DNA from 3 places in the Cupriavidus sp. HPC(L) genome. Region 2 is predicted to be linked to each of the others. Evidence: predicted binding sites of a transcription regulator. Region 2 holds the regulator's gene; each other region holds the start of a gene.
What was found. Region 2 encodes sigma-54, which starts transcription at its own class of promoters, with help from an activator protein. Its sites were predicted from a motif close to TGGCANGNAANCTGCTTT; they were not measured.
Positions count from the first base shown of each region.

Region 1: urtA (urea ABC transporter substrate-binding protein) is a predicted target of sigma-54. The motif match lies at 7,295-7,312, and genes of this name have one in related genera.
Region 3: B551_RS15905 (TorF family putative porin) is a predicted target of sigma-54. The motif match lies at 1,347-1,364, and genes of this name have one in related genera.

Region 1 is NZ_AMPR02000057.1:23,234-37,128, reverse strand. It holds gene B551_RS05005 (NADH-quinone oxidoreductase subunit M) at 1-257, shown strand, start outside; gene nuoN (NADH-quinone oxidoreductase subunit NuoN) at 276-1,751, shown strand; gene B551_RS04995 (DUF2818 family protein) at 1,786-2,094, shown strand; gene B551_RS04990 (NUDIX domain-containing protein) at 2,143-2,787, shown strand; gene B551_RS04985 (DUF1178 family protein) at 3,098-3,559, shown strand; gene B551_RS04980 (acyl-CoA dehydrogenase family protein) at 3,649-4,851, shown strand; gene B551_RS04975 (acyl-CoA dehydrogenase family protein) at 4,865-5,983, shown strand; gene B551_RS04970 (MaoC family dehydratase) at 6,214-6,666, shown strand; gene B551_RS04965 (MaoC family dehydratase) at 6,686-7,165, shown strand; gene urtA (urea ABC transporter substrate-binding protein) at 7,368-8,624, shown strand; gene urtB (urea ABC transporter permease subunit UrtB) at 8,830-10,479, shown strand; gene urtC (urea ABC transporter permease subunit UrtC) at 10,476-11,678, shown strand; gene urtD (urea ABC transporter ATP-binding protein UrtD) at 11,687-12,535, shown strand; gene urtE (urea ABC transporter ATP-binding subunit UrtE) at 12,586-13,278, shown strand; gene B551_RS04935 (urease accessory protein UreD) at 13,314-13,895, shown strand, end outside.
Region 2 is NZ_AMPR02000440.1:2,538-16,432, reverse strand. It holds gene mutM (bifunctional DNA-formamidopyrimidine glycosylase/DNA-(apurinic or apyrimidinic site) lyase) at 1-816, shown strand, start outside; gene mutY (A/G-specific adenine glycosylase) at 875-2,080, shown strand; gene B551_RS21370 (LON peptidase substrate-binding domain-containing protein) at 2,137-2,790, opposite strand; gene rapZ (RNase adapter RapZ) at 2,874-3,755, opposite strand; gene B551_RS21360 (PsiF family protein) at 4,025-4,315, opposite strand; gene hprK (HPr(Ser) kinase/phosphatase) at 4,504-5,475, opposite strand; gene ptsN (PTS IIA-like nitrogen regulatory protein PtsN) at 5,548-6,003, opposite strand; gene hpf (ribosome hibernation-promoting factor, HPF/YfiA family) at 6,383-6,739, opposite strand; gene B551_RS21340 (RNA polymerase factor sigma-54) at 6,789-8,267, opposite strand; gene lptB (LPS export ABC transporter ATP-binding protein) at 8,456-9,280, opposite strand; partial or broken gene lptA (lipopolysaccharide transport periplasmic protein LptA) at 9,378-10,006, opposite strand; gene lptC (LPS export ABC transporter periplasmic protein LptC) at 10,087-10,716, opposite strand; gene B551_RS21320 (SIS domain-containing protein) at 10,725-11,708, opposite strand; gene B551_RS21315 (monovalent cation:proton antiporter family protein) at 11,965-13,895, shown strand, end outside.
Region 3 is NZ_AMPR02000291.1:45-2,822, forward strand. It holds gene B551_RS15900 (P-II family nitrogen regulator) at 128-466, opposite strand; gene B551_RS15905 (TorF family putative porin) at 527-1,297, opposite strand; partial or broken gene B551_RS15910 (accessory factor UbiK family protein) at 1,679-1,927, shown strand; partial or broken gene B551_RS27110 (magnesium chelatase domain-containing protein) at 2,255-2,778, shown strand, end outside.

The DNA of each region.
Region 1 (13,895 bases), on a different contig from region 2:
GGATCGGCCTGGCGGCCGCTACCTCGCTGATCCTGGGCGCGGCCTATTCGCTGTGGATGGTCAAGCGCGTGGTGTTCGGCGATATCAAGCACCAGCACGTCGCCGAGCTGGTCGACCTGAACAAGCGCGAGTTCGTCATGCTGGGCCTGCTGGCCGCGATGACGCTGTACATGGGCCTGCATCCGAAACCCTTTACCGATGTGATGCACGCATCGGTGGTCAACCTGCTGTCGCACGTGGCGCAGTCCAAGCTGTAAGCAGGGAGAGAACGAATCATGGAATCGACCACGAATTGGGCCGCTGTCGCCCCGATCATCTTCCTGGCGATCGCCATCGCGGCGGTCAACTGGATCGACCTTGCGCGCGGCAAGAACCGGCCGAGCGTCGCCTATCCGCTGTCGCTGCTGATCACGCTGGTGCTGACCGTCTGGTTCGGCCTGAACGCCGCCAACGGCGAGACCCACTACGCGTTCTCGAACCTGGCCGTGATCGACCCGATGGCCAACGTGCTGGCCTCGTTCTCGGCGCTGGCGCTGTTCGTGACGCTGGTCTACACCCGCCGCTACCTCGGCGACCGTGACCTGTACGCCGGCGAGTTCTACATGCTGGCGCTGTTCACGCTGGGCGGCCAGATCGTGATGATCACCGGCAACAACTTCCTGACGCTGTATCTCGGCGTGGAACTGCTGTCGCTGTCGTCGTACGCGCTGGTCGCGCTGCGCCGCGATTCGCGCGTGACCTCCGAATCGGCGATGAAGTACTTCGTGCTGGGCGCGCTGGCTTCGGGCTTCCTGCTGTACGGCATGTCGATGATGTACGGCGCCACCGGTTCGCTGAACCTGGGCGAGGTGTTCCGCGTGGTCGAGTCCGGCCGCGTCAACACGACGATGCTGGCCTTCGGCGTGGTGTTCCTGGTCGCCGGCCTGGCCTTCAAGCTGGGTGCCGCACCGTTCCACATGTGGATTCCGGACATCTACCAGGGCTCGCCGACCGCGGTGACGCTGCTGATCGCCGGTGCGCCGAAGCTGGCCGCGTTCGCGATGACGCTGCGCATCCTGGTCGAGGGCCTGCTGCCGCTGGCGGTGGACTGGCAGCTGATGCTGTCGGTGCTGGCGGTGGTGTCGCTGGCGATCGGCAACCTGACCGCGATCGTGCAGAGCAACCTGAAGCGGATGCTGGCGTATTCGACGATCTCGCACATGGGCTTCCTGCTGCTGGGCATGCTGTCGGGCGTGGCCGGCGGCCAGACCGACGGCGCCGCCAGCGCCTACGGCTCGGCGATGTTCTACGCGGTCACCTATGTGCTGACCACGCTGGGCACCTTCGGCATCATCCTGCTGCGCACCAACAAGGGCTTCGAGGCCGAGACGCTGGAAGACCTGAAGGGCATGTCGCGCAAGAACCCGTGGTTCGCGCTGCTGATGCTGGTGATGATGTTCTCGCTGGCCGGCATCCCGCCGACGGTGGGCTTCTACGCCAAGCTGGCGGTGCTCGAGGCGGTGGTCGCGGCGGGCATGTCGTGGCTGGCCGTGGTGGCGGTGCTGTTCTCGCTGATCGGCGCGTTCTACTACCTGCGCATCGTCAAGCTGATGTACTTCGACGTGCCGGCCGGCGAGGAAACGCTGGAGGCCTCGGGCGGCCTGCGTTCGCTGCTGAGCCTGAACGGCCTGGTCATCGTCGTGCTGGGCATCTTCCCGGCCGCGCTGATGAACCTGTGCTACCAGGTCGTGCGCACCACGCTGGGCGCCTGAGCGCCCGGCCGACACGCGCACCACGCACACCACAATGAGCGCATCCGCGGGCGGCTGGTTTGTCATCCTGCTGGCATTGGCCTGTGCCAATCTGCCGTTCGTCAACCAGCGCCTGTTCGCGGTCATTCCGCTCGGCAAGCCGCGCAAGCCGTTCTGGATGCGGCTCGCCGAGCTGATCGTCTACTATCTGCTGGTCGGCGCGGTAGGCTTCGCGGTTGAGGCCGGCCTGGGCAACCGCTTCGCCCAGGGCTGGCAGTTCTACGCGATCACCGCCTGCCTGATGCTGGTGTTCGCCTTCCCCGGCTACACCTGGCAGTACCTGGTCAAACATCGCGCGAGCTGACGCCGAATCCGGCATGACCTTCGGCGGCCTCGCCATCCCGGAGGGTTCATGTCGTCATCCCGATCCCAAGGCGCCAACGCCGCCTCCCTGGTCTCGCCCGAAGCGCTCGACGCCGGCGGCGACGACCATCTGAAGGAAGTCCCCCTGGCGTCCGCGACGCTGCACCGGGGCAAGTTTCTGACGCTGAAGCAGGACATCGTGCGGCTGCCCGACGGCAAGCAGGCCGGCCGCGAGTATGTCGAGCATCCGGGCGCGGTGATGATGATCCCGCTGTTCGACGACGGCACCGTGCTGGTGGAGCGCCAGTTCCGCTATGCGGTGCGCGAGGTCATGCTGGAATTCCCGGCCGGCAAGCTCGATCCGCAGGAAGGGGCGCAGCGCTGCGGCGAGCGCGAACTGCGCGAGGAGACCGGCTACAGCGCCGCGCGCTGGGACTATCTGACCCGCATCCACCCGGTGATCTCGTACTCGACCGAGTTCATCGACCTGTTCCTGGCGCGCGACCTGACCGCCGGCGAGGCGGCGCTCGACGACGGCGAATTCCTGGAAACGCTGATCGTGCCGGCGGGGCAGGTGATCGACTGGGTCCGCCAGGGCCGCATCACCGACGTCAAGACCATCATCGGGGCGTTCTGGCTGGAAAAGGTGCTGTCGGGGACTTGGCAGCCGGGGGAGCAGACGGTGCCGGGTTGATCCCGGCCCGCTGGTTGTGCGAGCGCTGCTGCCCTCTCCCCCAGGCCCTCTCCCGCAAGCGGGAGCGGGGAGCGAACCGCCTGGTGGCGGTGTGCCAAGGGTGTTCTCCCTCTCCCGCTTGCGGGGGAGGGCCGGGGAAAGGGCCGGGGAAAGGGCCGGGGAGAGGGCAACCCACCTTTAAATTCGCCGAGACGCTACCATCTTCCCCAGACGCCAGCCCCAGGCTGGCCGCGGTCAGGAAAAAATTAGAACGACCGTTCACAAATTTGCGATTCACGGCTAATATTTGCTTTGACGGGCTGGAAACATCATGAAGGTGCTCGACCTGCGCTGCGCGCATGACCATCGGTTCGAAGGCTGGTTTGCTTCGGAGGACGATGCGCAGTCGCAGATTTCGCGCGATCTCGTTCAGTGTCCTGTCTGCGGCGACCACGCGGTGACGCGGCTGCCGAGCGCCCCGCGCCTGAATCTGTCCGGCGCGGCCGAGCGCCAGCCGGCTGCTCAGGCGCCGGCGCGGCAGGCACAGGCGGTCCCGCAGGCGGCGCAGGCTCTGCAATCGCTGTATCTGCAGGCGGTCAGGCAGGTGCTGGCGCAGACCGAGGACGTGGGGCCGCGCTTTGCCGAGGAGGCCAGGCGCATGCATTACGACGAGGCACCGGAACGCGGCATCCGCGGGACGGCGTCGCCGGAGGAAGTGCAGGCGCTCGCCGAAGAGGGCATCGAAACGTTTCCGCTCGTGGTGCCGGATGCGCTGAAGCAGACGGCTCACTGAATCGCGTCCCGTGCCCGCCTTCGCGCCGGTGCGAGGGTGCGTTGGCCAGAACAATTTGCCGGCCGCAGCCGGCATCACTGGAGACGGGCATGGATCTCAACTACACGGCGGCCGACAACGCCTTCCGCGAGGAAGTGCGCAGCTGGCTGGAAGCCAACCTGCCGGCGGACATTCGCGCCAAGATTCTGAATCACCGCCGGCCCAACCGCGACGATCTGGTGCGCTGGCACAAGATCCTGGCGGGCAAGGGCTGGTCGGCGCCGCACTGGCCGGTCGAGTACGGCGGTACCGGCTGGAACGCGACCCAGCGCCATATCTGGGATGAGGAAAATGCCCGCGTCGGCGCGCCCGGCGTGCTGCCCTTCGGCGTCGCGATGGTCGCGCCGGTGATCATGAAGTACGGCAACGAGCAGCAGAAGTCGTACTACCTGCCGCGCATCCTGGACTGCACCGACTGGTGGTGCCAGGGCTATTCGGAGCCGGGCTCGGGCTCGGACCTGGCCTCGCTGAAGACCCGCGCCGAACTGACCCCGGACGGCAAGCACTACATCGTCAACGGCCAGAAGACCTGGACCACGCTCGGCCAGCATGCCGACATGATCTTCTGCCTGGTCCGCACCGACCCCGAAGCCAAGAAGCAGGAGGGCATTTCCTTCCTGCTGATCGACATGAAGACGCCGGGCATCACCGTGCGTCCGATCATCATGCTCGACGAGGACCACGAGGTGAACGAGGTCTTCTTCGACAACGTCAAGGTGCCGGTCGAGAACCGCGTCGGCGAGGAGAACAAGGGCTGGACCTACGCCAAGTACCTGCTCGGCCATGAGCGCACCGGCATTGCCCGCGTCGGCAATTCCAAGCGCGAGCTCGGCTTCCTGAAGCGCGTCGCGCGCCAGCAGCAGAAGAACGGCAAGCCGCTGCTGGAGGATCCGGTGTTCGGCGCCAAGGTCGCCGCGCTGGAGATCGAGCTGATGGCACTGGAAATCACCGTGCTGCGCGTGGTGTCGAGCGAGAGCGCCGGCAAGGGCCCCGGCCCCGAGGCCTCGCTGCTGAAGATCAAGGGCACCGAGATCCAGCAGATGCTGACCGAGCTGATGGTCGAAGCCGTCGGCCCGTACGCGCAGCCGTTCGACCGCGACTACCTGGAGTGCGAGACCGAGCATGCGGTGACCGGCTACGACGATGCCGCGCCGCTGGCCGCGTACTACTTCAACTTCCGCAAGACCTCGATCTACGGCGGATCCAACGAAATCCAGAAGAACATCATCAGCCAGATGATCCTGGGGCTGTGAGGAGACAGGAACCATGAACTTCAATCTCAGCGACGAGCAGAAGCAACTGGCTGACGCGGTACGCCGCTTCATCGACAAGAGCTACGACTTCGAGTCCCGCAAGAAGGCCTACAAGAGCGAGACCGGCTACAGCGAGGCGGCCTGGAACGCGCTGGTCGAACTCGGCCTGACCGCGCTGCCGGTGCCCGAGGCGCAGGGCGGCTTCAACGGGTCGGCCATCGACATGATGGTCGTGATGCAGGAGCTGGGCCGCGGCCTGGTGGTCGAGCCGTACCTGGCGACGGTGACCGCCGCCTACGCGCTGAAGCAGGCCGGCGGCCAGGACGCCGTGCTCGAACAGGTTGCCGGCGGCGAGATCAAGCTGGCCACCGCGTTCAACGAGCGCGAGGCGCGCTACGCGCTGAACGACGTGCGCGTGACGGCCAAGGGCGGCAAGCTGAACGGCGCCAAGGTCGTGGCGATCCACGGCGGCCAGGCCGACAAGCTGGTGGTGTCGGCGCGCAGCGGCGGCGGCAACGCCGACCAGGACGGCATCTCGCTGTTCCTGGTCGATGCCAAGGCGCCGGGCGTCACCATCCGCGACTACCGCACGATCGACAACCTGCACGCGGCCGATATCACTTTCCAGGACGCCGCTGGCGAACTGCTGGGCGCCGAGGGCCAGGGCTGGGCGCTGCTCGAGCAGGTCGCCGACTACGCCGCGGTGCTGCTGTGCGCCGAGGCCGTGGGCGTGATGGACACGCTGACCGCCGCCACCATCGAGTACGCCAAGACGCGCCAGCAGTTCGGCGTGCCGATCGCGCGCTTCCAGGCGCTGCAGCACCGCATGGTCGAGATGTTCATCCATGCGGAGCAGTCGCGCTCGATCACGCTGCTGGCCGCGGCCCGCTTCGACGAGGCGAGCCCCGAGGAGCGCCGCCGCTACGTGTCCGCCGCCAAGGCGCGGGTCGGACAGGCGGCGCGCACGGTCGGCCAGGAAGCGGTGCAGATCCACGGCGGCATGGGCGTGACCGACGAACTGCCGGCCGCGCACATGTTCAAGCGGCTGACGCTGATCAACACGACCTTTGGCGACGTCGACCACCATCTTGGCCGCTTCGCCAGCCTGCCGGAATTCCAGCAGGCGGCATGATGGCCAGCCGCTGAGGCAAGCAAGGCCGCGCTCGGGCTGAACGTCCGGCGCGGCTTTTTGCATTCCGGGTTTCTCCCCTCTCCCGCGTGCGGGAGAGGGGCGGGGGAGAGGGCAGCGGCGGTCGCTATGTACGTGGCGACTGAAACCACCCCTCTCCCCGACCCTCCCCCCTGAGGGGAGAGGGAGAACACACTCGATACATTGTCGATACCGACAACCACGGAGACCCCATGTCCGACACCATGTACTTCGAAGACTTCGTCGTCGGCAGCCGGCGCGAGCTCGGCTCGCGGCTGATCACCGAGGACGAGATCGTCAGCTTTGCCGCGCAATACGATCCGCAGCCGTTCCACGTCGACAAGGAGGCGGCGAAGAAGAGCATCTACGGCGGCCTGATCTCGAGCGGCTGGATGACCTGCGCGGTGATGATGCGCATGCTGGTCGACAACATGACATCGAAATCCGCCAGCATGGGCTCGCCTGGGGTCGACGAGATCCGCTGGCTCAAGCCGGTCTATGCCGGCGACACGCTGACGGTGTTTGTCGCGGTGCTGGACAAGCGGCCGTCGCAGTCCAAGCCCGATCGCGGCGTCGTGCACACGCAGTGGGAGGCGGTCAACCAGCGCGGCGAGCTGGTCTGCACCGTCAAGGGCATGGGCATGTATGGCCGCCGGCCGGCCTGACATTGGACAAGGAGAGAAGATGCGCACCATCGCTTCGCTGGAAGAACTCGAGGGCCTGCAGGGGCAGGAGGTCGCGGTCAGCGACTGGACCGAGATCACGCAACACCAGGTCAATCTGTTCGCCGAGGCGACCGGCGACCATCAGTGGATTCACGTCGATCCCGAACGCGCGCGGCGCGAATCGCCGTTCGGCGCGCCGGTCGCGCACGGCTTCCTGACGCTGTCGCTGCTGCCCGCGCTGATGCAGAGCGCGATGCAGATGCCGGGCGTCAAGATCGGCGTCAACTACGGCCTGAACCGCGTGCGCTTCACCGCGCCGGTGCCGGTCGGCAGCCGGCTGCGCGCGCGCATCAAGCTGCTGAAGGTCGAGCGCATCGCGCCGCCGCCCAATGCACCGGACCTGGTCGGCGCGCAGTCGACCTGGGAGGTCACGATCGAGCGCGAGGGCAGCGACCGTCCGGTCTGCGTCGCCGAATCGATCAGCCGGCGCTATTCCTGACGCCCCGGCGCGGTGCGCCGCACCGCTTTGCGTCATCGCACCATCGTGATGCAAGGCACGCGCGCACCGCCACGGTGCCGTCATCTCGATGCAGTCACCCACGCGGCCACAGGCCGCGTTCTTTTTTGGTGGCACGCTAGTTGCAGAAGTCCCTGCCGGGGTGCGTTCTTCCTCGAACACCAATACGAGCTAGGGAGCTGCAATGAAACGACGTGAGATATTGAAGCTGTCGGCGGTGGCCGCCGCGGCGATGATCGGTACCAGCCCGCTGGCGATCGCGCAATCGAAAGAGCCGATCAAGGTGGGCGTGCTGCATTCGCTGTCGGGCACGATGGCGATCTCGGAGACGTCGCTGAAGGACGTCGCGCTGATGGCCATCGACGAGATCAACAAGAGCGGCGGCGTGCTGGGCCGCAAGCTGGTGCCGGTAGTCGTCGATCCCGCGTCGAACTGGCCGCTGTTCGCCGAGAAGGCGCGCCAGCTGATCAGCAACGACAAGGTTGCGGTGACCTTCGGCTGCTGGACCTCGGTGTCGCGCAAGTCGGTGCTGCCGGTCTACGAGGAACTGAACGCGCTGCTGTTCTATCCGGTGCAGTACGAGGGCGAGGAGATGTCGAAGAACGTCTTCTACACCGGCGCGGCGCCGAACCAGCAGGCCATTCCCGCGGTCGAGTACCTGATGAGCAAGGAGGGCGGCGGCGCGAAGCGCTTCTTCCTGCTGGGCACCGACTACGTGTATCCGCGCACCACCAACAAGATCCTGCGCGCATTCCTGAAGAGCAAGGGCGTGGCCGACAAGGATATCGAGGAGGTCTACACGCCGTTCGGCCACAGCGATTACCAGACCATCGTCGCCAACATCAAGAAGTTCTCGCAGGGCGGCCGCACCGCGGTGATCTCGACGATCAACGGCGACTCCAATGTGCCGTTCTACAAGGAGCTGGGCAACGCGGGCCTGAAGGCCAAGGACGTGCCGGTGGTGGCGTTCTCGGTCGGCGAGGAAGAACTGCGCGGCATCGATACCAAGCCGCTGGTCGGCCATCTGGCCGCATGGAACTACTTCATGTCGGTCAAGAACCCGGAGAACGACGCGTTCAAGAAGCAATGGGCGTCCTGGGTCCAGGCCAACAAGCTGCCGGGCGGCGACAAGCGCGTGACCAACGATCCGATGGAAGCGACCTACGTCGGCATCCATATGTGGGCGCAGGCGGTCAAGAAGGCCGGCACCACCGATCCGAACAAGGTCCGCGCCGCGATGATCGGCCAGACCTTCAAGGCGCCAAGCGGCTTCACGCTGACGATGGGCGAGAACCACCATCTGTACAAGCCGGTGATGATCGGCGAGGTCAAGGGCGATGGCCAGTTCTCGGTCGTCTGGAAGACGCCGAAGCCGCTGCGCGCGCAGCCGTGGAGCCCGTTCATCGCGGGCAACGAGGGCAAGCCGGACAAGGTGATGTGAGGCTTCGTGCGGGAGAGGGTGGCAAACCACCCCCTCTCCCCAACCCTCTCCCCCTGAGGGGGAGAGGGAGAAGACCGTCGGTTCTCTCGCAGGTTTTCTTCTCTCCCGCTTGCGGGAAAGGGGCGGGGGAGAGGGTAGCGGCGCTCGCTATCCCACTGCCATCCGCTTCAAGCCCACTCCATCATCCAGGACACTACCCATTTCCATGTCCCGACCCATGCTGCTCCGCGCCTCCTGGTGGCGCGCCACGCTTGCCGTGCTGCTGGTGCTGCCGCTGCTGCTGGCCGCCCCTGCGCTGTGGGCCGCCACCGCGCTGACCCAGGCCGACCTGCAGCCGCTGGCCGAAGACGACTTCGACGCCAAGCGCGCCGCCATCGCCGCGCTGGCCAAGGCCGATCCGAAGCAGGCTGGCCCGATCCTGCGGGCGCTGCAGGACGACACGCTGCAGTTCGCGCCGGGCATCGGCATGGTGCGCGTCGACGGCGAGCGTGCGATCGACGCGATCACCGGCAAGCCGGTCGAGGTCGATGCCGGCGCGCTGCAATCGCTGACGCTGAACAACAGCCTGCGCGCGCAGGTCGACGGCGCGGCCGGCAGCCTGCTGCTGGCGTCGCCGGATGCCGCGGTACGCGCGCAGGCGATTGCCGCGCTGCTCGAGCGCCCCGAGGACGCGCCGCGCGAGGCCGTCGCCGTCGCACGCCAGTCGGAAGCCGACACCGCGCTGCGCGCCAGGCTCGACGTGATCTGGGCCAATACCGTGCTCGCCGACGGCAGCCGCGACGAGCGGCTGGAGGCGATTCGCATACTGGGCCGCGACATCGATCCGGCCACGCGCCAGCGGCTGCAGCCGCTGGTCGAGCGCGACGACAGCGGCCAGTACCGCGAGCCCGACGCGCAACTGCGTGCCGCCGCGCAGCAGGCCCTCGACAATCTGCGCGCCAGTGAACGCCAGGCCGAGCTGATCGGCAACCTGTTCGCGGGCCTGAGCCTGGGCAGCGTGCTGCTGCTGGCCGCGCTGGGCCTGGCCATCACCTATGGCCTGATCGGCGTGATCAACATGGCCCATGGCGAATTCCTGATGATCGGCGCCTATGCGACCTGGCTGGTGCAGACGCTGTTCCGCACCTATCTGCCCGATGCGTTCGACTGGTATCTGCCGGCGGCCTTGCCCGCGGCCTTCCTCGCCGCCGCCGCGGTCGGCTTCGTGCTGGAGCGGCTGGTGCTGCGCCATCTGTACGGCCGTCCGCTGGAAACGCTGCTGGCGACCTTCGGCATCAGCCTGCTGCTGATGCAGGCGGTGCGGATGCTGTTCGGCGCGCAGAACGTCGAGGTGGCGAACCCCAGCTGGATGAGCGGCGGCGTGCAGTGGATGCCGGGACTGGTGATTCCGTACAACCGCATCGTCATCGTCGTGTTCGCGCTGGCCGTGGTGGCGATCGCCTGGGCCGTGCTCAATCGCACCCGGCTCGGGCTGTTCGTGCGCGCCACCACGCAGAACCGCACGATGGCAGCGTGCGTCGGCGTACGGACCTGGAAGGTCGACAGCTATGCGTTTGCCTTCGGCGCGGGCATCGCCGGGCTCGGCGGCTGCGCGTTGTCGCAGATCGGCAATGTCGGCCCGGACCTGGGGCAAGCCTACATCATCGATTCCTTCATGGTGGTCGTCCTCGGCGGCGTCGGGCAGCTGGCCGGCACCATCGTCGGCGCCTTCGGCCTGGGGATCATCAACAAGTTCATCGAGCCGTTCTACGGCGCGGTGCTGGCCAAGATCATCGTCCTGGTGCTGATCGTGCTGTTCATCCAGAAGCGGCCGCAGGGACTGTTCGCGCTCAAGGGGCGCAGCGCGGAGGCATGATGCAAAGCTCGATCGATCCTTCAACGCGCGCCTTCACGCTGGCGGTGCCCGCGCGCCAGCCGCTGTTCTCCACGCGCGGCTGGCTGGCGCTGGCGCTGCTCGCGCTGCTCGCCGCCGTGGCGGTGCCGGTGTGCGCGCTGGTGCTGCCCGACACGCATCCGCTGCATCTGTCGGCCTATGCGCTGACGCTGATCGGCAAGATCATGTGCTTCGCGCTGGCGGCGATCGCGCTCGATCTGGTGTGGGGCTACTGCGGCATCCTGAGCCTGGGCCACGGGCTGTTCTTCGCGCTCGGCGGCTATGCGATGGGCATGTACCTGATGCGCGCGATCGGCCGCGACGGTGTCTATCGCAGCGAGCTGCCCGACTTCATGGTGTTCCTCGACTGGAAGGAGCTGCCGTGGTTCTGGCACGGCACCGAGCATCTGGGCTACGCGCTGCTGCTGGTGGTGCTGGTGCCCGGCGTGCTGGCCTGGCTGTTCGGCTTCTTCGCGTTCCGCTCGCGCATCAAGGGCGTCTACCTGTCGATCATCACGCAGGCGATGACCTATGCCGCGATGCTGCTGTTCTTCCGCAACGAGACAGGCTTCGGCGGCAACAACGGCTTCACCGACTTCAAGCGCATCGCCGGCTTCGCGATCGCCGCACCCGAGACGCGCACCGTGCTGTTCGTACTGACCGCGTTCGCGCTGCTGGGCGGGCTGATCGCCTGCCGCTATATCGTGACCTCGAAGCTTGGCCGCGTGGTCACCGCGGTGCGCGATGCCGAGACGCGCGTGATGTTCTCCGGCTACAACCCGCTCGGCTACAAGCTGTTCGTCTGGACCTTCTCGGCGGTGCTGTGCGGCATCGCGGGCGCGCTGTACGTGCCGCAGGTCGGCATCATCAATCCGGGCGAAATGTCGCCGGCGAACTCGATCGAGATGGCGGTCTGGGTCGCGGTCGGCGGACGCGGCACGCTGATCGGTCCGGTGATCGGCGCGTTCCTCGTCAATGGCGCCAAGACGCTGTTCACCGCGCATTTCGCCGAGTACTGGCTGTTCCTGCTCGGCGCGATGTTCGTGCTGGTGACGCTGTATCTGCCAAACGGCGTCGTGGGGCTGCTGGTTCGCCTGCGGCGGGGCGGCGCGGCGGGTGCAACGGCGGCACCCAAGCCTGCGCCCGTGGCGGTGCCTGCCGGCAGCGGAGGAAAGGCATGAACGCCGCAATGAACGAACGCCACGACGCGGCGCAGGCGGAAAGCGGCGACGCCACCGGCCTGGGCCGCGTGCTCGAGCGCGGCGCCATCGACGTCTCGCACGGCCCGATCCTGTATCTGGAGGACGTCACCGTGCAGTTCGACGGCTTCCGCGCTTTGAACCGGCTGACGCTGTCGATCGACCACGGCGAACTGCGCTGCGTGATCGGCCCCAATGGCGCGGGCAAGACCACGATGATGGATGTGATCACCGGCAAGACCGGGCCACGCAATGCCTCGGTCAGCGGCCGCGTGTTCCTTGGCCAGAGCATCGACCTGATGCGGCTGAACGAGCCGACCATCGCGCAGACCGGCATCGGCCGCAAGTTCCAGAAGCCGACCGTGTTCGAGCAGCACGCGGTGTGGGAGAACCTGGAGCTGGCGATGAAGGCGGACAAGCGCTGGTGGTCGTCGCTGCGCGCACGGCTCGACGCCGATGGCCGCCGCCGCATCGAGCAGACGCTGGCGCTGACGGGCCTGGAGGACGAGGCCTACCGGCCGGCGGGGCTGTTGTCGCACGGCCAGAAGCAGCGTCTCGAGATCGGCATGCTGCTGATGCAGCGGCCGCAGCTGTTGTTGCTCGACGAGCCGGTGGCCGGCATGACCGACGAGGAAACGATGCAGCTGGCCAAGCTGCTCAATGGCCTGCGCGGCAGCTGCTCGATGATGGTGGTCGAGCACGACATGGAATTCGTCGCCGCGCTGGCGGGCGAGGCCGGCAAGGTCACGGTGCTGGCGGAGGGCAGCGTGCTGGCCGAGGGCACGCTGGACGCGGTCAAGCGCGACGAGCGCGTGATCGAATCGTATTTGGGGCGCTGAACGGCGGCGCTGAACGGCGGCGCGGAATGGAAGCGCAGAAAGGAAAACCGATGCTGCAAGTCAGCGGATTGAACCAGTACTACGGCGGCAGCCATATCCTGCGCGACGTCAGCTTCGACGTGCCGGAGGGCCGGCTGACCACGCTGCTCGGCCGCAACGGCGTGGGCAAGAGCACGCTGCTGAAATGCCTGATGGGCGTGGTGCCGACCCGCAGCGGCACCATCCGCTGGCACGGCCGGACGCTGGACAAGGCGCCGCCCTACGAGCGCGTCGCCGCGGGCCTGGCCTATGTGCCGCAGGGCCGCGAGATCTTTCCGCGGCTGACCGTCGAAGAGAACCTGCTGATCGGCGCCGCCAGCCGCGGCAAGCCGGCCGGCGTGCCCGACCGCATCTATCAACTGTTTCCGGTGCTGCGCACGATGCGGCAGCGCCGCGGCGGCGACCTGTCGGGCGGACAGCAACAGCAGCTGGCGATCGGCCGCGCGCTGATGAGCGAGCCGAAGCTGCTGATCCTCGACGAGCCGACCGAAGGCATCCAGCCGTCGATCATCCAGGACATCGGCCGCGCGTTGCGGCTGCTGGTCGACGAGTTCGGCATGACGGTGCTGCTGGTCGAGCAGTACTACGAGTTCGCGCGCCATCTGGCCGATCACTACGTGGTGATGAGCCGCGGGGAGGTGGTGGCCAGCGGCGAGGGCGGGCGAATGGAAGAGCAGGGCGTGCGGGAAATGATCGCGGTCTAGGCCGCGGCTCATCTTCGCCTTCGCTCGATCGATCGATGCGCCATCCCGATTTCCCCGCCGACGACCCGGCCGCGACGCTGGCCTTGCCGGCCGCGTGGCACGCGCAGTTGCGGCTGCGCTTTGCCGTGCGCGGCGAGCGTACTGCGCTGGTCGAGCGGCGGCATGCCGGGCCCCTGATGGTGCAGAAGCCGCTGTATCCGGAGGGCGGCATCTGCCACGCGGTGGTGCTGCATCCGCCGGCCGGCATCGCGGGCGGCGACGTGCTCGACATCGATATCGGCATCGAGGCCGGCGCGCACGCGGTGCTGGCCACGCCGGGCGCGACCAAGTGGTACAAGTCGCTCGGCCGCGACGCCAGCCAGCGCGTGCGCATCTCGGTCGCGGCCGGCGCGAAGCTGGACTGGCTGCCGCAGGAGAACATCGTGTTCGACGATGCGCGCGCGCGGCTCGCGACCACGGTGGAGGTCGCCCCGGGCGCCAGCGCGATCGGCTGGGACGCGCTGGTGCTCGGGCGGCAGGCGTCCGGCGAGCAATGGCGGCGCGGCACCGCGTGGATGGACACGCGCATCGGACAGGGCGTCCGCACGCTGTGGCGCGAGCATGCCCGCCTCGATGCC
Region 2 (13,895 bases):
GCGGTGCGCCATCGCGGCCTGCGCTGGCCGGTGCCCGAAGAGCTGGAGGCCTGCCTGCCCGGGCGGTTGATCCGGCGTGTCGAGCGGCGCGGCAAATATCTGCTGCTCGAATGCGTGCGCGAGGGGGACGCGACAGCTGGCGGCGTGGCCGATGGCGTGGCTGGTGGTGAAGACGCCGGCTGGCTGCTGATCCACCTCGGCATGACCGGCACGCTGCGCGTATGGCACGAGCCGCCCGCGCCGGGCACGCACGACCATGTCGATCTGCTGCTGCACGACGCAGCCGGCCGGCCACTGACGCTGCGTTTCCGCGACCCGCGCCGTTTTGGTGCGGTGCTGTGGACCACGCTGCCGGAGGCGCTGCTGCCCACCCATCCGCTGCTGCGCAATCTGGGCATCGAGCCATTCGACCCGGCCTTCGACGGCGACTGGCTGTACCGCCATACGCGCGGGCGCAGCGCCGCGATCAAGACGGTGCTGCTGTCGGGCGATATCGTGGTCGGCGTCGGCAACATCTACTGCTCGGAGAGCCTGTTCCGCGCCGGCATCCGGCCGACCACCGCCGCGGGCCGTCTGTCGCGGGCGCGCTGCGAGAGGCTCGCCGCGGCGGTGCGCGAGACGCTGGCGCTGGCGATCGAGCGCGGCGGCAGCACGCTGCGCGATTTCGTCGGCAGCGACGGGGCCAGCGGCTATTTCCAGCTCGACTGCCTCGTCTACGATCGTGCCGGCAAGCCTTGCCGGCACTGCGCCACGCCGGTCCGGCACATCGTGCAGGGCCAGCGCTCTACCTTCTATTGCCCGCAATGCCAGCGTTGAGCGCAACGACGCGCCACCGCTGACCCGAAAAGACTGACGCCCCCCTCGCGACTCATCGATGCCTCGCCGTTCCACCACTCGAGCCACCACGCACTCCGCTGCCGCCCCTGATTCCGCCGCCAGCGCGGTGCCGTCCGATTTCGGCGCCCGCGTCGTGCAATGGCAGCGCCGGCACGGGCGCCACGATCTGCCCTGGCAGAACACCCGCGATCCGTACCGGATCTGGCTGTCGGAGATCATGCTGCAGCAGACCCAGGTCAGCGCGGTGATCGACTACTACCAGCGCTTTCTGGCGCGGCTGCCGACCGTGCAGGCGCTCGCCGACGCGCCGGCCGACGAGGTGATGGCGCTGTGGGCCGGGCTCGGCTACTACTCGCGGGCGCGCAATCTGCACCGCTGCGCAAAGCTGGTGGTCGAGCAGTACGGCGGCCATTTCCCGAGCGATCCGGCCCTGCTCGCCGAGCTGCCCGGCATCGGCCGCTCGACCGCGGCGGCGATTGCTGCGTTCAGCGCCGGCGTGCGCGCGCCGATTCTCGACGGCAACGTCAAGCGGGTCTTCGCGCGCTGCTTCGGCGTGCACGGCCATCCTGGCGAAAAGGCGATCGAGAACCGGATGTGGGCAATGGCCGAGGCCGCGCTGCCCGCGCGGGGCCCGCGCCAGTCCGATGACATGGTGGCGTACACGCAGGGGCTGATGGATCTTGGCGCGACTGTCTGCTCGCGCGGCAAGCCGGCCTGCCTGGACGATGCGGCGCGCTGTCCGCTGTCGGACCTGTGCGCGGCCCGCCGCGAGGGCCTGACGGCGGTGCTGCCGACGCCGAAGGCGCGCGCGCCGGTGCCGGAGCGCAGTACGGTGATGGTGGTGGTGCGGCATGGCCGCGAGGTGCTGCTGCGGCTGCGCGCGGACAGCGGCATCTGGGGCGGGTTGTGGAGCCTGCCGGAACTGCCCGTGCCGGCGCTTCCGTTCGACGCCGAACAGGCCGAGGACGACGCGCTTGCATTCGGACGGGCGTTCGGCACCCCGGCCCGCGCCGCGATGGTCGCCGAGATGACGCATGTCTTCACCCATTTCCGGCTGCTGATCCGCGCGGTGCGCGTCGACATGGCTGCATTGGCCTTGCGCGATGCGGGTGAGGTAGGGGCAGCAGTGGACGCAGCGCAAGAGCAGTGGCGCTGGCTGTCGCTGGATCGGCTCGACGAACTCGGCATGCCGGCGCCGGTGCGCAAGCTGCTGGCCGGCGAGGTGGCGCCGCAATTGTTCTGAAGGTGTGATTCGCCCGCTGGAACCGGCCGCGGCGATGCGGCCACGCGCTACAGCCGCTACAACATGTGGTGCTGGCGCATGAAGCGATGAACGATCTCGATCCGCATGCCGGCGTCGGGCAGCGCCATCAGCATCTGTTTGGCCTTCATCGGCACCGGCAGCAGTTCGCATAGCCGATTGGCGACCCAGCTCGGATCCTCCCACTGCATCGGCTCGGCGAACGGCAGCTTGTGCGGCGGCGCGTGCAGCGAGGCGACGATCCGGCGCAGCGCCGCCAGGCATTCGCCCAGCAGTTCCAGCTTGCAGTCGATCACGTCGTCGGGCAGCAGCTCGGCGCGTGCGACCAGCAGGCCGTCGTCGCGGGTATGGTGTTCGAGGATGCGAAAGCGTTGCCTGCCCCGTGTCTCGATCAGCAGCACGCCAAGCTGCTCCATATTGCAGTCGACGATTTCGGCGAGACAGCCGACGGCTTCCGGCACGGTGGCGGCCCCCTCCTGCGCGACCTCGGTGCCGCTGGCGATCAGGCAGACGCCGAATGCCGCGTTGTCGCGCAGGCAATTGCGCACCATGTCGACGTAGCGGGACTCGAATACGCGCAGCGGCAGCCGGCCGCCGGGAAACAGCACGGTGTGGAGCGGAAACAGCGGCAGGCTGTCGACTTCGACGTGGAGCGGTGCCGCGTGATTGGACGCTGCGGAACTGGAAGACATGCGATCCCGAGAAGACTTTCGCTCACAGGGCGGGGGCAAGCACATTGCGCCGCCGCCGGGATCCACCGCCTGGGTCGGCCGGATCAGCTTACCGGCACCAGCTCGCGGTGTCTGACCAGCACATTACCATGCGCGCGGAAGTAGTTGGCAAGTCTTTCCGCGATATAGACCGAGCGGTGCTGGCCGCCGGTGCAACCGATCGCCACCGTCAGATAGCTGCGGTTGTCGGCGACGAAGCTCGGCAGCCATTTCTCGACATAGGCGCGGATGTCCTCTGCCATCGCGAGCACCATCGGCTGACTCTGCAGGAAGTCGATCACCGGCGCATCGCGTCCGGTCAGCGGCCGCAGCTGCAGGTCGTAGTACGGATTGGGCAGCGAGCGCACGTCGAACACCATGTCGGCATCGCTGGGCACGCCGTGCTTGAAGCCGAACGACGTGAACAGCAGCGTCAGCTGCAGATTGTCGTCGCGAATGAAGTCCTTGATCCAGGCGCGCAGCGTATTGGTGCGCACATTGCTGGTGTCGATGCGGTGCGCCGATTCGGCCAGCGGACTCAGCAGTTCGCGTTCCATCTCGATCGCTTCGACCAGCGGGGTCTCGGTCGGTGCGGGCGCACCGCTCGCCTCGCCCGCCGCGAGCCGCACGGACAGCGGATGGCGACGCCGCGTTTCCGAATAGCGCTGCACCAGCGAATCGGTATTGGCGGTCAGGAAGACCACGCGGACCTCGTGCTCGGCCGACAGGCTGCGCAGTGTCTCGGGCAGCCGCGCCAGCGATTCGCGGCTGCGGATATCGGTGGCGATGCCCAGATGCGTGTAGCCCTCGGCCGCAAGATAGCGGGCGAGTTCCGGGATGAACTGCGCTGGCAGGTTGTCGACGCAGTAGTAGCCTGCGTCTTCAAGCACGTTCAATGCAACCGATTTGCCGGAGCCGGAAATGCCGGTGATGAGGACGATGCGCATAACGCTTGAAGGATAGCATCGCGTGATGATTGCGTCATGACGGTCCGATGAAATCCGTGGTCCGGGATGGCACGGCAAGCGGGAAAAGGGGCGAAAGCGTGCGAAAGCCGCGCAATGCACGCGCAGCGCGGCAAGAACGGCGAGAACGGCGAAACAGCAAAGAAAAAAGCGAACCGCCGGGTGCCGTGCGATTCGCCTTCATTGGCCTTGATGGGCCCGCTTGATCGGCCGTCCGCCCGCTCAGGGCGCAGCGGCCGACCGGTATGCCGTCACGCGGACAGGCACTCCTTCATGAACGCCTTGCGTTCGTCGCCCTTCTTGCCGCTGGCCTGCGCGTTGCAGGCCTTCATCTTTTGCTGCTGCGAGTTGCCGGCGGTAGCGGGCTTGGCGGACAGGCATTCCTTCATGAAGGCCTTGCGCTCGTCACCGGTCTTGCCGGCCGCCTGCGCATTGCACGTCTTCATCTTGCTCTGCTGGCTGTTGCCGGAGGCGGTCTGGGCAAAGGCGCCCGTGGCGACCAGCGGGCACAGCAGCACGCAGGTTGCGATCAGTGTCTTCATGCTGGAATCTCCTGACTGAGGATCGGGTCGCCAAGCGCAGGATGCGCGACGGCGCAGGCTGGGCGTGATGCCCATTACAGCACAAAACGCTGAAAACCCCAATCAGGTTGACGCTGCCGGCGTGTCGGGCACGCCGATGCGTCAATGCGTACTCGAGCAGACGCTCAGTGGGCGCTCCGGTCCAACGCTCAGAGCAGACGGCCCTGGCCGCGCGAGGCCGCGTCGGCCTGCATCGCGGCGCGCTGGCGATCCATGAAATCGCGCAGCGTGTCGATGCCGCGCAGCCGCAGGATGGTGTTGCGTACGGCGGCCTCGACCAGCACCGCGAGGTTGCGGCCGGCCGCAACCTGGATCTTCACCATGTGGATGGGCAGGCCGAGCACGTCGAGATATTGCGAATCGAGCGGCAGCCGTTCGAATTCGCCGTCGTTGCGGCGGACCAGCTGGACCACCAGCTTGAGCTTCATCTTCCGGCGCACCGCGGTTTCGCCGAAGATCGTCTTGATATCGAGCAGGCCCAGGCCGCGCACTTCCAGCAGGTTCTGCAGCAGCGGCGGGCAGCGACCCTCCACGAAATCGGGGCCAAGACGCACGAAATCAACGGCATCGTCGGCGACCAGGCCATGTCCGCGGGAGATCAGTTCCAGGCCGAGTTCGCTCTTGCCCAGGCCGGATTCGCCCATGATCAGCACGCCCATGCCGAGGATGTCTAGAAACACGCCGTGCATCGTGACCCGCGGCGCGGAAATGCGCGACAGATACAACCGCAGATGGTCGATTACCGCGGCCGACGACACCGGGGTCGTGAACAGCGGCGTCGACGAGCGGGTGCACCGCAGTTCGAGGTCGGGCGGCGGCTCCATGCCGTCGGCGACGACGAGGAAGGGCGGCTCCAGCAGGATCAGCTCACCCATCTGCCGCTTGCGCGTTTCGTCGTCGAGCCGCTGGTAGTAGGTGATCTCCGGCTTGCCGAGCACCTGGATCCGGTTCGGGTGGATGAGGTTCAAGTGGCCGACCAGGTCGGCCGCCGAGGTCGCCTCGCGTGCGAAGTCGAGGTCGAAGGCGCGATCGGCGCCCTCCAGCCCGGCCACCCAGGACAGTTTGAGGTCGGCTGCGTTGTCGTCGAAGATCGACTGGGAGGTGACGCCGGTGAGTTCCATGCGGGATGAGGCGGGGCGCTAAGGCGGTGTTGTATGCGGTCGGCGCGGCTCTGCGCGCTTATGCCGGGAGGGTCAAGGATGCCATTGCACCAGCAACTGGTGAACCGCATCGGGCGTCGGCAAAGCGGCGAGGCCATCACGCATGTCGCGATCGGACAATAGCTGAGCGATTTCCGACAGGATTTCCAGATGTTGCTGCGTGGCCTGTTCCGGCACCAGCAGGAAGATCAGCAGCGAAACCGGCTTGCCGTCGGGCGACTCGAACGGGATCGGCTCGGCAAGCCGCATGAAGGCAGCCAGCGGCTGTTTCAGGCCCTTGATGCGGCCATGCGGGATTGCCACGCCGGCACCAAGCCCGGTCGAGCCAAGCGATTCGCGGGCAAACAGATTGTCGGTCACCGTGGCGCGCGCCACGCCATGGTTGTTTTCGAACAGCAAGCCGGCCTGTTCGAACACGCGTTTCTTGCTGGTGACGCTGACGTCGAGCGAGATATTGCCGGGCGGCAGCAGTTTGGCCAAACGGTTCATTTGAAATGCGCGGAATTCCTGAAACTGGCGCCGCCATGCGGTCCTTGCCGGCGTGGGCCGGTCTGCCGTTGCTGGGCGGTGCGTTCGTTGCCGCCGCTTCCCGACTATCAGCGTGCGGCACATTATAGTGCAGGGGGGCTCCCTGCCGTCCGATGCCGATCGCCCCGAGCGGCATTGCGCAAGGAAACGGGGCGGGCATTCTCTATATGTATTGCACAGCATACACCGGGAAGCCTGCCAGACGGAACCCCATTCCGGTTTCATCCTATAGGCTGCGAAGGTCCCGTGCCGCGACGGGCGCAAAAAAGCCGTGCTCCTGGCACGGCTTCTTTCCTCACTTCAAGGCCGGCCGGCGTTGTGGCCGCGCCGAATCTTCAAGCTACTGCTGGGCCTGGTTCGCCACCAGGCTGCTGTGATACTTCAGCGATTCGCGGTCGTGGCTCTGCACCTTGTCCTTGTAGCGGATCACTTGCCGGTCCAGCTTGTCGACCAGCATGTCGATCGCCGCATAGAGATCTTCGTGGTGCGCTTCGACAAAGATGTCCTTGCCCTTCAGATGCACATTGATTTCCGCGCGTTGACGGCGATCCTTTTCCTTTTGATTGTCGACCGATAGCAGCACGCTGACGTCAATAACCTGATCGAAATGCCTGAGGATTCGCTCCAGTTTCGTTTCCACGTACTCACGCAGCGACGGCGTGATGTCCAAGTGGTGTCCACTGATCTTGAAGTTCATAGCGCTTCTCCTTCTGAAAGAGCCGCACCAGGCAGGCGATGCGACTCGGCTACAAAGACTTGCGAAGGTTCACGGCCGGGATCTTCAAGGCTTCACGATATTTGGCGACGGTACGTCGCGCCACGACGAAGCCTTGTTCCCCCAGCAGTTCGGCAATCCGGCTGTCGGACAACGGGTTTCTGGGGTCTTCGGCTCCTATCAGCTGCTTGATCAGCGCACGGATTGCGGTGGAAGACGCGGCACCGCCGGTCTCGGTCGATACATGGCTGCCGAAGAAATATTTCAGCTCGAATGTCCCCATCGGGGTGGCCATGTACTTATTGGTCGTCACACGAGAAATAGTCGACTCGTGTAGACCCAGTGTATCGGCTATCTCCCGCAAAACCAAGGGGCGCATCGCAATTTCGCCGTGCGTAAAGAAATTCTTTTGCCGCTCCACGATGGCTTGTGCGACGCGCAAAATGGTGTCGAAACGCTGCTGGATATTCTTGATGAGCCAGCGCGCCTCCTGCAGTTTCTGCTGCAATCCCGCGGCGCCGGTATCGCCTTTCGCGCCGCGCAAGATTTGCGCATACATATCGTTGATGCGTAGCCGTGGCATCACATCGGGATTGAGCTGCGCGATCCAGTTGTGGCCGCTCTTGCGCACGAATACGTCGGGCACCACGAAGTCCGCTTCCGGCCGGCTGTAGGCGTGGCCAGGATACGGCGCGAGCGAGCGGATCAGCTCGTGCGCGGCCTTCAACTGCATGTCGTCGACCTGCAGGGCCTTCTTCAGCCGCGTGTAGTCGCGCGCGGCCAGCAGTTCGAGGTGATGGCGGACGATGGTCATCGCCAGGTCGCGCTGCGGATGTTCGATGCGGCGCAGTTGCAGCGACAGGCATTCTGCTGCGTTGCGTGCGCCGACCCCGGGCGGATCGAAGCTTTGCAGCAGCGTCAGCATCGCATGCACTTCGTCCAGTTCGAATTCGAGCTCTTCCGGCAATTCGGACAGGATTTCCTCGAGAGACGCGCTCAGATAACCGTCGTCGTCGAGCGATTCGATCAGGAAAATCGCCAGGCCCTTGTCGCGCGTCGAGATTTTCAGCGGAGCCAATTGCTCCATCAGATATTCGCGCAGCGTGGGCTCGGCGTCGCGCAATTGCAGCGGCGTTTTTTCGTCCTCATCGCTTTGCGGACGGCGGGCGAAGTCGTCCAGGCTCCAGTCGCCGCCATAATCGTCGCCCGCGCCGTCGGCATAGCCATCGTCGGCCGCGGCGGCACCGTCCGCGCGCGAGTCCGCGGGCGCCGCCGGTTCGGCGGGCGGGGTCGTGGTGGCGGTCTGCACATTGACCGACCCGTCGGCGGCGACCCGCAGCGGGCTTTCGATCCAGTCGTTTTCGCGTTCGAGCAGCGGATTCTCTGTCAGCGCCTGCTCGACTTCCTGTTGCAGTTCCAGCGTGGACAACTGCAACAGCCGGATCGACTGCTGCAGCTGCGGCGTCAGGGCCAGATGCTGGGAGAGGCGTAGCTGTAGCGACGGTTTCATGCGGCCTATTTTATGCGCAACTTCGGCCGCGATGGAACGGAATTTGCTATCGGAAGTTTCGATTGCGTGGGCAGAAGCGATTGCCTGATGGATCACCAGAGCATGAACGTGGCATCGCTTGCCGGCGTACGAAGCCGCTGCCTCGCAGGGCGGGGCAGCCGCGTGTCGTGCCGCCCCGGGTCAAGCAATTACATGCGGAAGTTTTCGCCCAGGTAAACGCGCCGCACCGATTCGTTGGCGATGATTTCCTTGGGCTCGCCTGCCGCCAGCACCGCGCCCTCGCTGATGATGTAGGCGTGGTCGCAGATGCCCAGCGTCTCGCGCACGTTGTGGTCGGTGATCAGCACGCCGATATTGCGCGCCTTCAGGAAGCTGACGATGCGCTGGATCTCGCCGACGGCGATCGGATCGACGCCGGCGAACGGTTCGTCCAGCAGGATGAAGCGCGGCGCCGAGGCCAGCGCCCGCGCGATCTCGACGCGCCGGCGCTCGCCGCCGGACAGCGACAGCGCAGGATTGTTGCGCAGGTGGGCGATCTGCAGATCGTCGAGCAGGCTGTCGAGCCGGCGCTCGATCTCGGCCGCGGACAGCGCCTTGCCGTTGTCCCGCTGCAGTTCCAGCACCGCGCGGATGTTCTGCTCGACATTGAGCTTGCGGAACACCGACGCTTCCTGCGGCAGGTACGACAGGCCCATGCGCGCGCGCTCGTGGATCGGCAGGCCGCTGATGTGCTGGCCATCGAGCACGATGTCGCCTTCGTCGAGCGCGACCAGGCCCACGATCATGTAGAACGACGTGGTCTTGCCCGCGCCGTTGGGGCCGAGCAGGCCGACCACCTCGCCGCTCTTGACGTCGAGCGACACGTCCTTGACCACGGTGCGCGAGCCGTAGCGCTTCTTCAGATGGCGCACCACCAGATTGCTGGTGACGGGCATCGTGCCGGCGCCAGCGCCGGCTGCGGTGTTGGCGTTGGCGGCGGGAGCGGTGGCGGTAGCGGTGTCGGCAACGGACATGTGGGCAATCCTTTGATACTGCTTAATGCGAACGTGCTGCGAAGGTGCGGCGAAGCGTGCTGGGCGGCACGGGGTCAGGCACCGAGGCAGGCCGGGGTCAGGGTTTGGCCGTCGGCGAGCCCTTCAGGTCCACGCCGGCACCGCTGCCGCCGGTCCCCTGGCTCTGGCGCGGCGACAGCACCGCGCGCACGCGGCCGGACGGGTTCGCCGGCGCCGCGTTGCCGCTGCCGCCGGCCGCGGTGTAGAACTCGTTGCGGCTGTCGTAGGTCAGCCCGCGCCGCGAATCTCGTCGACGATCTTGGCGCCGGCCAGGCGCGCCATGCGCGCATTGCCGATCAGCTTGGCCACTTCCTGCTTGCCGTCGTATTCGATGCGGTCGCCCCAGCCGTCGATGTACTCGTCGACGTTGTCGCGCTTCTGCCGGATGTAGGCCTGCTTGCCGCCCTTCGAGGTCGCCACCGCGTACTGGTAGCCCTCGGGGTCGGTGCGGACCTCGGCGGCATCGGACTTCAGCACCATGGTTCCCTTGGTCAGCACCACGTTGCCGGTCAGCGTATAGATCTGCTTGACGTCGTCGTAGCTGGCGTTGTCGGCCTCGAGCACCAGCGGCTTGTCGCGGTCGGCGCGTTCGGCGAGCGCCGGCTGGGCCAGCGTCATGCCGGCGGCGAAGGCGAGCAGCACGGCGGCGGCGCGGCGGCGGGTCCAGGTCGTCAGGGTCAGGGTCATGTTGGCCACGATGGCGTTGATTGGCGTTGTCCGGGAGGGAACGTTCGAGGGGTGCGCCCCTGGCGCGCGGGCGCGATGCGTCATGGTTTCGCGCTGCCGCCGCCGCGCGGCGCCATCACGATGGTGCCGCGCACATTGCCGAGCAGATTGACCTCGCGCGTGACATTGTTGAAGACCAGGCCGTTGGCGGTCATCACCGACGGGCCGCGCGTCAGCTTGACCGGCTTGTCGGTCTTGACGATGTCGTCGTTGATCAGGATCTGGAAGTAGCTCGACGTCGCGCTCATCTGCGGGTCCTGCGACGGATCGGCGCCCTGCACGCGAACGATATGGGCATTGCCGAACAGGTCGATCACGCTCGCGTCGGCGTTCATCTTGCCGAGGTCGGCGGTGCCGGTCACCGGCGGCCGATCCGGCTCGTAGGCTCGCATCGCCGGCCGCGTGACCTCGTAGGTCTGGTCGTCCTCGTAATGGATCATCCGCTCGCCGGTGAAGCGCATCTTGGTGCTGCCGTCCTCGGCCAGTTCGGTGGCGGTGAAGCGCTCCATCCAGTAGTCGGGCACGTGGCGCTTCTGGCGTTCGGTATCGCTGACCTCGCGCGGCGTATTGACCTGCACCAGCCAGAAGGTACTGCCGGCAACCAGCGCCATCAGCAGCAGCGGCATCAGCCGCAGCGCGAGCCGGGACAGGGAAGGAAACAGATCCCGCATGGCGTGCGTCAGATGACCTTGGCCCGGGTCAGGTCATGGATATGCAGCGCGCCGACCAGGCGCTGGTCGGCGTCGACCACCAGCAGCTGGTTGATGCGGTTCGCTTCCATGATCTGCACCGCCTCGACCGCGAGCTGGTCCGGTCCGACCGTGAACGGGTTGGCATGCATGACCTCGCCGATCGGCACCGTCTTCCAGTCGCGCGGCGTTTCCAGCAGCCGGCGCAGGTCGCCGTCGGTGAAGACGCCGATCGCGCGGCCGTCGGCGTCGACGATCGCGGTCATGGCCATGCCCTTGCGGGTGATTTCCATCAGCGCCTGCGCCAGCGGCGTGCTTTCGCGGACTTCGGGCACCGCATTGCCGGTGCGCATCACGTCCCGCACATGGGTCAGCAGCTTGCGCCCCAGGGCACCGCCGGGGTGCGAGCGTGCGAAATCCTCTTCGCCGAAGCCGCGTGCATCGAGCACCGCTACCGCCAGCGCATCGCCCAGCGCCAGCGCCGCCGTGGTGCTGGCGGTCGGGGCCAGGTTCAGCGGGCAGGCTTCCTTGTCGACGCGGGCGTCCAGATGGGCGTCGGCCAGTTGCGCCAGGTTCGACTCGATATTGCCGGTCACCGAGATCAGCTTGGCGCCGATGCGCTTGACGATCGGCACGATCGACAGCAGTTCGGAGGTCTCGCCGGAGTTGGAGAAGGCGATCAGCACGTCGTCGCGCGTGATCATGCCGAGGTCGCCGTGCGAAGCCTCGGCAGGATGGACGAAGAAGGCGGGCGTCCCGGTCGAGGCCAGCGTGGCGGCGACCTTGCGGCCGATATGGCCGGACTTGCCGATGCCGGAAACGACCACGCGGCCCGAGCACTCCAGCACCAGCCGCACCGCCCGCGCGAAGTCCGGCGTCAGCCGCGACGACAACGCGGCGACCGCATCGGCTTCGATTTGCAGGGTATGGCGTGCGAGCTCGAGTGCTCTTTCCGCATTGAAATTGGCTATCATGGCGACGAAGTATACCAATGAATGCGATGGCGCCCGGGCCGGTGGCAGCGCGTCCGGCGCGGCGTCGGCCTTCGCGTCCGGGTCCCGTCTCCGCCGGCCGGCCGCCCCCTGACGAAACACTGCCGGGCCGGGCAGGTCCGTTCCTGGTCCACCGCTTGCATTACTGCCCGCAACCGCTGCACTGCCGCACCGCAATCCGCACCACCGCCCGCACCATCGCTCGCACCATCGCTCGCACCCACACCGGCCCGCCCGAATGCATTCTCCGCTGGACTTGACCCTTGTGCTGCTGGCCGCCGCCGTGCTTGGCGTGGTCGCCTTCCGCATGCTGCAGCTGCCGCCGATGCTCGGCTATCTGGCGGTCGGCATCCTGATCGGGCCCCACGCGCTGGGTTTGGCCAGCGATTCCGGCCAGACCAAGTACCTTGCCGAGTTCGGCGTGGTCTTTTTGATGTTCTCGATCGGGCTGGAGTTCAATCTGGCCAAGCTGCGCTCGATGCGCCGGCTGGTGTTCGGCCTCGGCGGCAGCCAGGTGGTGCTGACCATGCTGGCGGTGGCGCCGGTCGGCTGGCTGTTCAGCGCGGTGTTCGACCTGACCTGGCAGGCGTCGATCGCGCTGGGCGGCGCGCTGGCGATGTCGTCGACCGCGATCGTCTCCAAGATGCTGTCCGAACGGCTGGAGCTCGAGACCGAGCACGGCCGCAATATCTTCAGCGTGCTGCTGTTCCAGGATCTGGCGGTGGTGCCGCTGCTGATCGTGATCCCCGCGCTGTCGCGCGACCCGGGCGAACTGCCGATGGCGCTGGCGCTGGCCATCGTCAAGATCGTGGTGGCGCTGACGCTGATCTTCGTGCTGGGCAAGCGCGTGGTCAGCCGCTGGTTCCACGTGGTGGCCGCGCGCCGCTCGCAGGAACTGTTCATGCTGAACCTGCTGCTGGTCACGCTGGGCATGGCGGCCCTGACCGAGCGGCTGGGCCTGTCGATGGCGCTCGGCGCCTTCATGGCCGGCATGCTGATCGCGGAAACGCCATACCGGCATCAGGTCGAGGAAGACATCAAGCCGTTCCGCGACGTGCTGCTCGGGCTGTTCTTCGTCACCATCGGCATGCTGCTCAATGTGCGCGTGGTGATCGACAACCTGTGGCTGGTACTGACGCTGCTGATCGTGCCGGTGCTGTTCAAGTTCGTGCTGATCGCCGGGCTGGCGCGGCTGTTCGGCTCGCGTCCCGGCGTGGCGATCCGCACCGGCCTGGGGCTGGCACAGGCCGGCGAGTTCGGCTTCGTGCTGCTGAACCAGATCGACGGGCTGGGCCTGGTCGATCCGGTGCTGACGCAGGTGATCCTGGCGTCGATGCTGCTGTCGATGCTGGTGGCGCCGTTCCTGATCCAGTACAGCGATGCGATCGCAATGCGCTTTGCCGCCAACGAATGGCTGCTGCAGTCGCTGAACATGACCCGCATCGCCGCGCAGAGCCTGCAGACCGAGAAGCACGCGATCATCTGCGGCTACGGCCGCAGCGGGCAGAACCTGGCGCGCATGCTCGAGCGCGAGGGCATCGGCTATGTCGCGCTGGACCTGGATCCGGACCGCGTGCGCGAGGCCGCGGCGGCCGGGGATACGGTGGTCTACGGCGACGCGGGGCGGCGCGAGGCGCTGATCGCCGCCGGCATTCATCGCGCCGCGGCGGTGATCATCACCTATGCCAACACGCCGTCGGCGCTGAAGGTGCTGCACCATGTGCACGAGCTCGAGCCCGCATTGCCGGTGATCGTGCGCACGGTCGACGATTCGGAGCTGGAAGCGCTGCAGCGCGCCGGCGCGACCGAGGTCGTGCCCGAGATCATCGAGGGCAGCCTGATGCTGGCCTCGCATGCGCTGGTGCTGCTGGGCGTGCCGATGCGGCGCGTGGTGCGCGGCGTGCAGCAGGCCCGCGATGCGCGCTACAGCCTGCTGCGCGGTTACTTCCACGGCCGCGACGACGAGGAGGACATGATCGAGCGCGACTCGGTGCGGCTGCATTCGCTGTCGCTGGGCCCGGACGCGACCGCGGTCGGCCGCCGCCTCGGCACGCTGGGGCTCGAGCATATCGGCGTCGAGGTCACCGCCGTGCGGCGGCGCGGCATCCGTGCCTTCGATCCGCAGCCCGATACCGTGCTCGAACCCGGCGACATCCTGGTGCTGCGCGG
Region 3 (2,778 bases), on a different contig from region 2:
AGGGCCATGCCCGCCGTGCCCAGCGCCAGCGCCATGGCGCCGGCCGTCAGGAATCGTTTGAACCAGCTAGTCATCTGAATACCTCTTGTCGCTCTTGTATGGCTCGTTTGTTGGCGTCGGCGTGGCGTTACAGCGCGTCGCCGCCGGTCTCCCCGGTACGGATCCGGATGACCTGCTCGATCGGCGCGACGAAGATCTTGCCGTCGCCGATCTTGCCGGTGCGGGCCGACTTCTCGATCGCCTCGATCGCGCGGTCGACCACATCGTCGGGCACCGCGACCTCGATCTTGACCTTGGGCAGGAAGTCGACGATGTATTCGGCGCCGCGGTACAGCTCGGTATGGCCCTTCTGGCGGCCGAAACCCTTGACCTCGGTGACGGTGATGCCGGACACGCCCACGTCCGACAGCGCTTCACGCACTTCGTCGAGCTTGAACGGCTTGATGACGGCGATGATCAGTTTCATCCGTGTTCTCCTGAGAGCGCGGCCCCGTTTGCCGGCGGGGCCCGCTCGTGCTGACCGTGTTTAGAAAGTCTTGGTGAGCGTGGCGACCACCGTGGCCTTGCCCATGTAGCGGCCCGAGGTGTTGGTGTAGACGCCGCGCTTGGCATTGGTGTCGATGTACGTGACCGCCGCCGAGAAGCCGTTGCCCAGGTCCTTGGTCAGGCCGAGCTTCCAGTCGGTGTACGAGGCGTCCGCCACGTTCTGCACTTTCTGGTAGCCGACGTGCGCGTTCAGCGTCAGACCCCAGAACTCGAGCGGCACGTTGGCCGCCAGGTCGACGTACCAGCTGTTCGTGCTGTCGTAGAAGCCGAACAGGTTGGTCGGCGCGTACGAGTACTTCAGGAACACCGGGCCGTAGCCGATGCCTGCGTAGATTTCAGTGGTGTACGGCCGCGTGAAATTGGCCGGATAGTCGCCGGGGTAGTAGTACTGCAGCACGCCGACGTCGTAGTTCCACTTGCCGTCGCCGAAGGTGTTCTTGAAGCCGGCGTAGAAGTCCATCTCGATCGGCGCCGACACCTCGTCGTTGCTGTCGTTCAGCCAGCTGATGCTCGAGTTCCAGTTGCCCGCGTAGAAGCCGCTCGCATGGCTGTAGTCGAAGCCGCCCTGGATCGCCGGCCGGCGGTTGCTCTGCATGATCCCGCGGTAGCGGTATTCGGAGGCCAGCGTCACGTTCGCCGTGAACGTATGCGGCGAGGCCGCTTCGGCGGTCGCGGGCGCGCTCTGCGCCAGCGCGGTGGTGGCGGAACCGCACAGCGTCAGCGCGCCGATGGCGAGGGCCAGCGTCTTCATGGATTTCTTCTCCTTTTCCTTGGGCTCGGGACTTCTCTGTCAGGCCGATACTGCAACTGCCATGCCAGGGTCCGCCGGCGCGCGGGCGCGCGTGGGTCGCGTTGCAAGCGCGCGGGGGACGGAGAATGAAAAGGCGTTTCCCGCTGCCTTCGGAAAGCCCGCAACATGGGGCCCGGCGGGCGGCGCCGGGTTAAATGCTGTGTCCGATGGAACCGGGCCGCTTTCCCCGGCGCGCTTCACGGGCCATAATCGGCCCATGCCACCGGCTGGTGCCGGCCGCCGCCATGGGCGCGCACTGCACCGATAACGTGCAGATGCGCCCATCCGGCCGCCCCCGCCGCCCCCGATCGATGCACCCCGACGGTGCAGAAGGAGAAACCGATGAAACCGACCGATCTCTTCAACGACCTGCAGAGCAAGGTCAGCGAGGTACTGCGCAATTCGCCCGCCAAGGACATCGAGAAGAATGTCCGCAGCATGATGACCCAGGGCTTTGCCAAGCTCGATCTGGTCACCCGCGAGGAATTCGACGTGCAGTCGCAGGTGCTGGCCCGCACGCGTGCGCGGCTGGAGGAACTGGAGATGCGTGTCGCGGACCTGGAACGCCGCGCCGGCATGGCCGGGGCGGCGGGCGTGGGACCGGCCACGGTCGGCACCGCCGGCGCCGGCACCACGGCCTCGGCCACCTCGGTACCGGGCTCGACCACGCCCGAGCCGGGCACCGGGCCGACGAACCCGGGGCTGGCCGGCTGAACGCGCCAGACCTCACGTCATGCGAAGGCCGCCGGGCAACCGGCGGCCTTCTGCGTTTACGGCGGCGTTAATAAATCGGTGACGTGCCGGATCGCCCTTTCACCGCCTTCGTCCACCGCTCGCGCCCTACGCCTTCGCCCGTCACCCTAGCCCACCACCCTCGTCCACCCTTCCTCCACCTCTTCCTCTTTCCTGGTCGCCCCCATGCACCTCGCCGTCCTGCGCAGCCGCGCGCTGACCGGCATCGACGCGCCGCCGGTCTCGGTCGAAATCCACCTGGCCAATGGCCTGCCGGCCTTCGCCATCGTCGGGCTGGCGGAGACCGAAGTGCGCGAGAGCCGCGAGCGCGTGCGGGCGGCGATCCTGAACTGCGGCTTCGAATTCCCGAACCGGCGCATCACCGTCAATCTGGCGCCCGCCGATCTGCCGAAGGAATCGGGCCGCTTCGACTTGGCGATCGCGCTCGGCATCCTCGCGGCCAGCGGGCAGATCCCGGCACCGGCACTGGACGGCTACGAGTTCGCCGCGGAGCTGTCGCTGTCGGGCGCGCTGCGGCCGGTGCGCGGCGCGCTGGCGATGGCGATGGGGCTGGCGCGTGAGCAGGCGGCCGGAGCCGGAGTCGGAGCCGCAGTCGGAGTCGGAGTCGGAGCCGGAGCCGGAGCCGGAGCCGGAGCCGGAGCCGGAGCCGGAGCCGGAGCCGGAGTCGGAGTCGGAGTCGGAGCCGGAGT